2 regions of the Pseudoalteromonas galatheae genome follow, and region 1 is predicted to be linked to the other one. Evidence: predicted binding sites of a transcription regulator. Region 1 holds the regulator's gene; the other holds the start of a gene.

Region 1 (5,261 bases):
AGCGCCGTTGAGACACTAAAGCGCAACGGTTATAGCAACATAGACTACGTTAAAACATCCTTACCGGAGCCTGAGCTGATCGAGCGGATCAAAGATGCTCACTTTGTCGGGATCCGCTCACGTACCCACCTTACAGAGGCAGTACTAGAACAGGCTGAAAAGCTGGTCGCTATTGGCTGCTTCTGCATCGGCACCAACCAAGTAGATTTAGATGCTGCTAAAAAACGTGGTATTGCCGTGTTCAACGCCCCATTTTCTAACACCCGCTCTGTAGCCGAGCTCGTATTAGGTGAAATTCTCTTGTTACTGCGCCGTGTTCCTGAACGTAACGCAAAAGCGCATCGCGGAGAGTGGGATAAATCTGCCGACGGCTCGTACGAAGCCCGTGGTAAAACGCTGGGTATTATCGGTTATGGTCACATCGGCACCCAGCTCGGCATTATGGCTGAGAATATCGGTATGAACGTCGAGTTTTATGACATCGAAGATAAGTTAACGCTCGGCAATGCAACGCAGTTACACACGCTTACGCAACTGCTGCAAAGAGCGGACGTAGTCAGTTTACATGTACCAGAGACGCCACAAACCAAAAATCTTATTGGCATGGCTGAAATTGAAGTGATGAAGCAAGGCGCAATCCTAATTAACGCATCACGTGGAACGGTTGTTGATATCGACGCCTTAGCTGAAGCATTAGCGGCTAAGAAACTTTCCGGCGCTGCTATCGATGTATTCCCCGTTGAGCCAAAATCTAATCATGAAGAATTCGTCTCACCACTACGCGAGTTTGATAATGCTCTGCTAACCCCACACGTTGGTGGTTCTACCCAAGAAGCACAAGAAAACATCGGTGTGGAAGTCGCGGGTAAGTTGGCGAAGTATTCAGATAACGGTTCAACAGTCACGGCTGTTAACTTCCCTGAGGTTTCTCTACCTGAATTATCAAACCGAAGTCGTTTATTGCACGTACACGTAAACCGCCCAGGCGTACTAACGCAAATCAACCAAGCGTTCGCTCAGCACGGTATCAATATAGCGGCGCAATACCTACAAACGGATGAATCTATTGGTTACGTGGTTATCGACGTCGATAGTGACCACTCTGAAGTGGCGTTGAAAGAGTTAAGTGCGGTTGAAGGCACTATCAGAGCACGTATTCTTCACTAAGAAGAATCAAGCATAAAAAAAACCAGTCACTGTGAAGCGACTGGTTTTTTTGTATCAATTTGGCTTACGCCATGAAATCAACACCTTCTTTGATGTCTTTTTCAAGTGTCGCTAGCATGTCGTCTTTTGCTTTTTGCTCAAACGCGCTTAGCTCACCGTAAGGAAGTAACTTCTCTACACCGTTTTTACCAAGGATGACTGGCTGTGCAAAGAATGTTGCGTCGCCTGTGTTACCTTCAACGTATGCGTACTCAAGTACTTCTTCACCTTGTAAGCCTTTCACTAGTGAGAAGCAGAAACGTGCTGCTGCTGCACCCATTGAAAGTGTAGCTGAACCGCCACCCGCTTTAGCTTCAACCACTTCAGTACCCGCGTTTTGGATACGAGTTGTTAGTGAAGCAACTTCTTCGTCAGTGAACTCAACACCTTCAACTTGAGAAAGTAGAGGTAGAATTGTAGTACCTGAGTGACCACCAATTACTGGGATCTTAACTTCAGCAACGTCTAGACCTTTAAGCTCTGCGATAAAAGTTTCAGCGCGGATAACGTCAAGCGTTGTTACACCGAATACGCGAGCTGGATCATAAGTACCTGCTTTTTTGAACACTTCAGCAACGATTGGTACCGTGCCATTTACTGGGTTTGTGATGATACCAACAAGTGCTTTAGGGCAGTTTCTAACGATACCTTCAGCAAGTGTCTTGATGATACCTGCGTTAACGTTGAATAGGTCAGCACGGTCCATACCAGGCTTACGAGGCATACCAGCTGGGATAAGCACTACGTCAGCACCAGCAAGAGCTGGGTCTAGGTCGTCTTTACCATAACCCGCTACTTTTACCGCAGTTGGGATGTGAGATAAGTCAACTGCAACACCAGGTACAACAGGTGCAACGTCATAAAGCGCTAACTCAGAGCCAGCTGGAAGACCATTTTTAAGCAATAAAGATAGAGCTTGACCGATACCGCCAGCGGCACCTAATACAGCAACTTTCATTTGAATTCTCCATAATTTGAAGGTGGAATTGAGTGTGCAGTAAAGATAATGAAAAGCGCTGTTAAACACAAATTAATCACGGTTATTTTCGAGATTTTTTGACTAATGTCTTAAATAAAAGTGTAAAGATCGCGACACTTTGTCTATTTATGCTTTACGACTGTCATTTTGGTCGCGCAAATTTGGGAATCTTAGTGGTTTTGTGTAGAATTTAAAGATTAGCCGTAAAAGAAGACAGACTATGCAGCCGCAAGAAAAACAAGAAGCACTTATCAAAGCATTTAAAGCCATTTTAAAAGAAGAAAACTTTGGCTCTCAAGGCGAAATTGTTGATGCTCTAAAACAACAAGGGTTTGACAATGTCAGTCAGAGTAAAGTGTCGCGCATGCTGAGCAAGTTTGGTGCTGTACGTACACGCAATGCTAAGCAAGAAATGGTTTACTGTTTACCCGCAGAAATGAGCGTACCGACAGCAAAAAGTCCTTTGCGTCAGTTAGTCGTTGATATTATGCACAACGAAATGATGATTATAATTCGAACCAGCCCGGGGGCTGCACAATTAATTGCAAGATTACTTGACTCTTTAGGTACCGCAGATGGCGTATTAGGTACCATTGCTGGCGACGACACGATTTTCATTGCGCCTGCAAAAGTCTCTGAAATCGACATTACTTTAGACAAAGTAAAAACCCTGTTCGATAACGTTTAGTCTGTTATTTTTATTAGTGCTGACTCACAAGTTAGCACTTACTCTGGTACTTTCCTCTGAGCAATTACGCTTTCTCACTATTACAATAAACAGAATAAACTGCTTATCTTTACAGCAAAAAATGTTTGACATAATATGTCCGTGTGTGGCAACTTTAGAAACGCAAGGTGGGATTTTCTCATTACGCGTGGATAGTTTTTTAAGCTGATTGATTAGCTTCTATAGCTTATTTTCGGCGGCATTTAAGCTCATTGGATCTGCTCGCTATTCTCTTTACTCAATCATCTCACTATCCTATGATACGGAACGGGGATTCAATCGCTCTGACAAATTAGAGACACCTAATAACATTGATAGGCCCCCTACCGCAAAAAATGGAAATACAAGGAACTAAGGAACAGCAATGGAATTTTTAAATACTGCATTTACGTTTCCCACTGTTATTTTTTCAACACTACTACTGATTGTGCTGTTGTTCTGGTTAATTGCTTTACTTGGTTTTGCTGATATCGATATCTTAGAAGGCGATGTTGATATTGAAGCCGAAGGCGCAAGCTCTGGTTCTTTTTGGGAGGTCGCTTTTGGTGGTGTCCCAGTGAGTATTTCATTGAGTTTAATCATCGCGCTAGGCTGGATTACCAGTATTTATGTGCAACAGTTTTTTGCTTACCTGCTGGGTAATGGCATTTTTTACTACCTGATGGGCACGGTATTTATGCTTGCTAGCCTCATTGTTGCATTACCACTAACCGCCGTCATTGTAAGGCCACTACGACGCTTTTTCGAAAGCCAAGAAACCACATCAAAGCAAGCGCTGGTTGGGCTCGAATGCGTTATTGCAACATCAAGAGTTAACAACACGTTTGGTCAAGCCAGAGTATATATTCAAGGAACAGAGCAACTTATCGAAGTGCGCTCGGACGAAGAAAACACTTTCACACTAGGAGACAATGCCTTACTTATCGAACATGACCCCCTTACACATAGCTACACGATTGTGGCTAAACCTTGGTAATAGTACGGAAAATAACGGAATTTAGGAACGAGTTGGCATAGCTAGTACCAACTCAAACAACATAGCGCAACGCAGGAAAAAACATGGAATTTCTAAACAACCTCGGACCGGTGCTCGCAATCGTGGGCATATCCATCGTCATTATTTTTGCCATTCTACTTCTGATTGGAAAGTTCTACCGCAAGGTCGAACAGGGTCAGGCATTGATCATCAACAAGATGAAAAATGAGCCTGATGTCACAACAACGGGCGGCATTGTGCTACCCGTGATCCATAAAATGGAAGTCATGGATATTTCAACTAACCGCATGGTATTGGAGCGTCGTGAAAATAGCGGCCTGATCTGTAAAGACAATATCCGTGCTGACATCGCCATCACTTTTTACATTCGCGTAAACGAAAACAAAGAAGATATCCTACGCGTTGCGAAACAAGTTGGCTGTGCACGTGCCTCGGCACCAGAAACCTTACAAGCATTATTTGAGGCAAAATTCTCCGAAGCCTTGAAAACCGTTGGTAAGCGCATGAATTTTGAGGAGCTATTTACACATCGTAACGAGTTCCGAGATTCTATTAAAGAAGTGATTGGACAAGATTTATCTGGCTATACGTTAGAGGATGTCGCAATTGACTATCTTGAACAAACCTCAATCGACAAGTTAGATCCAAATAACATTCTTGATGCTGAAGGTATTCGCCGTATTACCGAAAAAACCTCACGCCAAAACGTGGAAACTAACCAGCTTAAATGCGATGAAAAAGCGCAAATCGACAACCAAAACCAAGCAGCATTTGAAAAAGCCGCAGAAGTCGAGAGACAAAAAGAAGACGCTAGCGCAAGACAGCGCCGTGAAATCGAATCAGTGCGCGCTCGCGAAGCCGCAGAAGCTGAACGTGTTAAGCATGAAGAGCGCTTAAAAGCCGAAGAAGCACGCCTCAAAGCGGACGAAGCAATTGCAATTGCAGAACACAATAAACAGCGTGAAATCGATGTTGCAGAGCAAAATCGCCTTCGCTTACTCGGCATCGAAGAAGAAAAAGTCACACGCTCTCGCCAGATAGAAATTATTGAGCGCGAACGCGAAACCGAAATTTTACGTATCCAAAAAGCCAAAGCACTGGAAGTCGAGCAAAAAGAAATCGCCGATGTCCAACGCGAACGTGTTGCCGTAGAGAAAACCGTTGCTGAAGAACAGGAGCGTATCAAAGACGTACAATGTATTGCAGAAGCTGAACGAGAAAAGCAAGCGAAAATTATTCTTGCTCAAGCAGAAGCCGAAGAGGCGTTGGTTAAAGATATTGAAGCAGCTAAAGCCAAAGAACAAGCTGCTGAATTTAAAGCCCGAGAAATGGAAAAAATGGCTGCGGCGGAG
Region 2 (5,261 bases), on a different contig from region 1:
AGGCATACAATGCTGAGCATTTACTAACACATATAGAGATTGAGTAATCACTCAATCTCTATATCTTCAGCGATTATTTCGAAAGTAAGATTTCAGCTGCTTTTAGCACAGCTGTGACGGCTTTCTTTTCAACAGCTTGATGGTCAACGTTGGGGATCTCTTGGCGTGTTCTGTTTACCAATACACCTGCAAGACATGCGGACTTCAATCCAAGTGCTGCACACATGGTAAACAATGTCGCAGATTCCATCTCATAATTCATCACGTTAAGCTTTTGCCATTCTGCACATAAACCCTGATACGCCTTTCTAACGTAGCCTGAGTATGTGTCATAACGTTCTTGCCCTGGGTAGAAAGTATCACTAGACGCCGTAATACCGACATGATGGGTAATACCTAATGATTCACAGGCTTGTACCATAGCGGCTGTAGTGTGGAAATCAGAAACCGCAGGAAACTCAATTGGCGCAAAATGCTGGCTAGCGCCATCTAAACGCACTGATGCCGTACTCACCAATATATCACCTTCATTGATATGTGGTTGAATTGCGCCAGTTGTACCTATGCGTAAAAAAGTAGTGATGCCAAGCTGCGCTAACTCTTCTACTGCAATTGACGTAGATGGGCCGCCTATACCAGTTGAGCAAATTACCACAGGACTTTCATTTAAAAAGCCAAGGTAAATATGAAATTCGCGCGTTTGTGCTAAGCAGACAGGAGAATCGAGATATTCAGAGATGCGTTTTGAGCGCTCGGGATCACCCGGAACAATTGCCAGTGAAGCGCCTTGTAGGTCGGCTTTCGTAAGACCTAAGTGAAATACCTTTTCCATAGTAAACCTTAGTTATAATTAAAGCGTAATGTTTATAGTTAACGGCTATCAAGTACAGGACAGATGTCCTATTTAAGCGTGAGGTGTTTAAATTATACCAATCGTATTAAGTAAATGAGCGATTTTGAAGTGGGGAAATAGTGTTTAGTAGCATGCTCTTGCGTCCTGCCACTGACAAGCTATCTACATCCGTATAAGCAAAGAAAAGTTTTTCTAATCATTTGTTTTAATTAAAAAACTTAAAACACGCTTATCTGATAATTTACCCTTCAAATTGGTTGGAGAATTAAAGCGGTTAGTATTATAACTCACAATAGCTTGCGGGATTGTCGATGTTCCACTAAACCTTAACATGAGAGCAACAATGAGGAATGGTTATGCCTGCTACACATTCTATAAATAAAGACAACGAATTTGCACGTTGCTTTGAGTGCAACAAAGTCCCGGTCATGGCACCGTTTCACTGGCTCGCATTAGCCTTTAAAGATATTGCGAATGCGCCATTACTTAGCCTAGTGTATGGACTTATTTTTACCTTGATCCCCGCCTTTATCATGTGGTTAGTATATCAATCAGGAACTCACCTGGTTATTTTGCCTGCTGCGGTTGCCTTCGCACTTATTGGACCTGCTTTCGCAGCAGGTTTGTATGATGTCGCGTGGGAGTTAGAAAAGGGTCATAAACCAACGTTAACACATAGCCTTAAATCTATGTTTCGCAATCCCGCTGGTGAATGGGGGTTTGCGGTGCTACTAATGGTCATTATGATTGTTTGGATGCGCTTGGCAGCACTCATTCATGCGCTATATCCTAATGTTCCTAACCCAACGTTTGAACAGCTTTCGGCGTTTTTAGCCCTCGGCTCAATTGTGGGGGGCATTTTATTGGTTTGCGTATTTGCAATCTCAGCATTTACCCCACAAATAATGATGGAGCGTCGAGTCGATATCATGACTGCGGTCATCAGTTCAATGCATGCGGTAAAAGAGAATGTCGGCGCTATGGTGGTATGGTGCGGTATATTAGTGTTTTTGGTGATGCTAGGATTTGCAACTGGGACTGCTGGTTTTATCGTTATTATGCCGTTACTAGCGTACGCAAGTTGGCATGGCTATATCGCTGTAATTAAAACAAAAGTTCCACGCCACTACGAATAACTAAACGCCCTCTATGAATAAACAACCGCAGCGCCAACGAGCATTGTTGGTACTGTGGTTGACTTCCTATTTGAACCTGTTATATGTGCTGCAACAACGACCTAACGAACAGGTAAAGCCTTCCAAAAACTAAGTTTGAAACCAATGAAACCCTATGAATTATAAGGTTTTTTATTTTAAATTTATGGTTTTTACGCATTTTAAATCGACCGTATTTTGAATGTGACGCACACTATAATGCGTAATGGGCAAGGTTTTTCTGGATCGCATGATTATGCACTTAAGAGGGGATAGCGATGTCTGAGAGCAAAAAACAATTCCATAAAAAACTTGAGCACTGTTTATGCCCACCGGGAGATGGTGTGTTTACAGTAAACACAGCGAAAGAAAGAAAAGATGCGCTAAGACAAAAGCTATACGGGCAAACAGAAGGTATTGATGCTCTTTGGAAAACATCGCTAGAACAGCTGGGCGAAAGTGAGCATAAAGCGGTAATTCTTGGGATTAGTTCAGATTGTGGTGGTGGAATTTTACGCGGTGCCAACTGGGGTCCGTTATTTTTGCGCTCGACATTAATTGAGCAGCAGCCGCAAACGAATGCGTTTGACCTTGGAGATGTGCGTGTTATTCCACATTTACTTCATGATAAATACTTGAATGAAAGCACGATCAGCAACTGTCAAAAAGCACTTTATGCGGATCCTGAGAGTGAATATTACGTGTCACCTTTATCTATTACAGAAGATGTTTGTGATGGTTTTTACGAAAATTATCCAGATAAAGGTGTGTTTGGTATTGGTGGCGACCACTCAATCAGCTACCCATTAACAAAAGCGTATCTTAAAGCAAAGCGTGCTCGCGGTGTAAAAACAGCAATTATTCATTTTGACGCCCATACGGATTTACTTGTCGAACGCTTAGGTATCGATTTATGTTTTGGCTCTTGGTGTACGCATATCCTAGAGTTCCTGCCTGCACCACACCACTTAGTGCAATTTGGGATCCGCTCTAGTGGCAAACCTAAATCTCATTGGGAGTCAACGTTTGGTGTTAAGCAGCATTGGGCTCATGAAATTAGGGAGCGTGGTGCACAAACGATTGTTGAAGAAGTTATTACACAGTTAAAGGCTGATGGCGTTGAAGAACTTTATGTCAGCTTCGATATTGATGCACTAGATGAAGAATTTGCTTCTGCAACAGGTACTCCTGAGGCGGGTGGTATGACTCCAGACGAAGCGATGCTAATTCTACAAGCGCTGCGAGGCGAGTTTAAAATCACAGGTGCAGACATGATGGAAATTGCACCATTTACCGATAGCTCCCTCGTTGGTCAAACAAGCTCAGAAACGACGCTCAAAGAAGGCGCCAAGTTGAGTGCATTTTTAATTGATGCTATCAACAATAGCTAACGCAATTAAGTAACTAAACAGCTCTGTGATAGGCGTGGGGATCCATGTCTATCACTCATTCACTTCAATAAATTACCCATAATACGCTTTTTAAAAAACCATTCAGCCTTTTTAAAAATTGCTCAACCTTTAAGTTAAGACTATATTATTCAAGTAGCTATGGGGAGAGTTTCAGATGGGTGTATACTCAATTGGTCTTTGTATTTTACTGATGAGTTTCAGTGCGCTTGCCTATACGCTAAATATTGTCACTGAGAACTTTCCTGATTTCCAATACCTTAATGAAAAAGGAGAGTTGATTGGTCGCTCTGCGGATAAAGTTAGGGCCGTGCTTGATGGCGCTGGCGTGGATTACACCATCAACGTACTTTCATGGCCTGCAGCCTATAATGCCGCATTGAGAAAAGAAGATACCTGCGTATTTTCAACAGCCAGAAATACCATTCGCGAAAATGAGTTTAACTGGGTATTTCCAATTGATACTTTTTCTACATCTTTTTATGCGCTACGTGAAAGCAAAATCAAGTTGAATAAATTAGAGGACGCGCAAGTTTATCGAACTGCAGTGATCCGGGATAATTTTAGCCACCAGTTTTTAATGGAACATGGTTTTCAAGAGGGAAGGCAGCTGATCCTGATTAACTCCTTTGACAAGGTTTTTGAACTACTCAAAGCGCGAAAAGACTTTGTTGACTTGGTGATACTAAGTGATGCTCAGTTTCGATTTCGAAGTGCAAAAGAGCAAACGGCTCAATTACTTGAGCCGGTATATACCTTAGATAAGTTTAATACGTCACTTTACTTAGCTTGTAATAAAAATGTTCCCAAACACATCCTTGAGAAACTTCAGGAAACCTACAACGCGCTTTATTCAGCCAAATAAGCTTGAGGAAAACGGATTATTTTTTTATCTCTGGCCACTGAAAGCCGTGAAATGTATCTAGATACAGTTGCTCCACTTTGGTTCTTGCCCAAGGTGTGCGGCGCAAAAACTTGAGACTAGATTTAACGCTTGGATTATCTTTGAAGCAGTTGATATCTACGGCGGCTGCCATTTCTTTCCAGCCTAGCTGCTGTTCAAGTTTTACAATAATTTCTTCTAACTTGATACCGTGAAGGGGGTTATTTGCTTGGGTTGTCATCTTCTACTTCTATATAACTTGAGATATTACACCTAGTTTACCCTAATTTTATTTGAAATTTCAGGTCTAATTGGCGTACCAGATGCGTCAGCTTTTACCCACATAAGTTTACTGTTATCTTCGTTGTATTTTTTTGTGGCACAGACAAACAGCATATCAAACTGTAACAACAGTGCGCCTTCGCTATATGATTTACCTTCATACCAGCACACTTCCTTTGGTATTTCTGTATACAACCTTAAATCAGCGGGCGTTGCAGCCAAAATCGGCAGTGAGATCAAATTAACAGCGATTAAACAAATTAAAAACTTCATCAAATTTAGTTTTTTGAACTAGAGTGTTAAATGACTATAGAAGAATAAGGAAAAATGACAATGGCTTTAGACCAAAAATTATTGGATGAATTGACCTTACTAGCTAGATTTCCAAGACATAGTTTGCATCAGGGAATAAAAATTCATAGCAGTGCGCCAGAAGGTGTGCAAGGTGCGGCGGTGCGGCTATTTGAAAAAGGGGTCATTGACAGTCCTGACGGGGGATATTTGACTGATCTGGGTCATGACCTTATTGGTCACTTTGACCATGTCTATAGCGCACTGAAATAACAAACATTCGTTTAATTGAAAGAATGATATGCTCAGCATATCACTCTTTTTAATAGCCTTATTGTGCGTCTAATTGATTTTCAGGCGCAGCATCAGAAAACGCGCTTAGCGTATTG

The links. The regulator ArgR, encoded in region 1, controls arginine synthesis, uptake and breakdown. The targets are predictions, from matches to a motif close to ANTGAATANNTATTCANT.
Region 2: a site for ArgR is predicted at 2,253-2,270, ahead of CWC29_RS18350 (arginase family protein). Genes of this name have one in related genera too.

The regions. Positions count from the first base shown of each region.
Region 1 covers NZ_PNCO02000001.1:650,283-655,543, reverse strand. The annotation lists gene serA (phosphoglycerate dehydrogenase) at 1-1,167, shown strand, start outside; gene mdh (malate dehydrogenase) at 1,232-2,164, opposite strand; gene argR (transcriptional regulator ArgR) at 2,406-2,873, shown strand; gene CWC29_RS02790 (OB-fold-containig protein) at 3,277-3,888, shown strand; gene CWC29_RS02785 (hypothetical protein) at 3,972-5,261, shown strand, end outside.
Region 2 covers NZ_PNCO02000002.1:44,328-49,588, forward strand. The annotation lists gene cdd (cytidine deaminase) at 1-47, shown strand, start outside; gene udp (uridine phosphorylase) at 74-832, opposite strand; gene CWC29_RS18345 (DUF2189 domain-containing protein) at 1,210-1,989, shown strand; gene CWC29_RS18350 (arginase family protein) at 2,286-3,398, shown strand; gene CWC29_RS18355 (transporter substrate-binding domain-containing protein) at 3,574-4,281, shown strand; gene CWC29_RS18360 (VF530 family protein) at 4,298-4,540, opposite strand; gene CWC29_RS18365 (DUF1496 domain-containing protein) at 4,573-4,854, opposite strand; gene CWC29_RS18370 (TIGR02647 family protein) at 4,915-5,145, shown strand; gene maiA (maleylacetoacetate isomerase) at 5,204-5,261, opposite strand, start outside.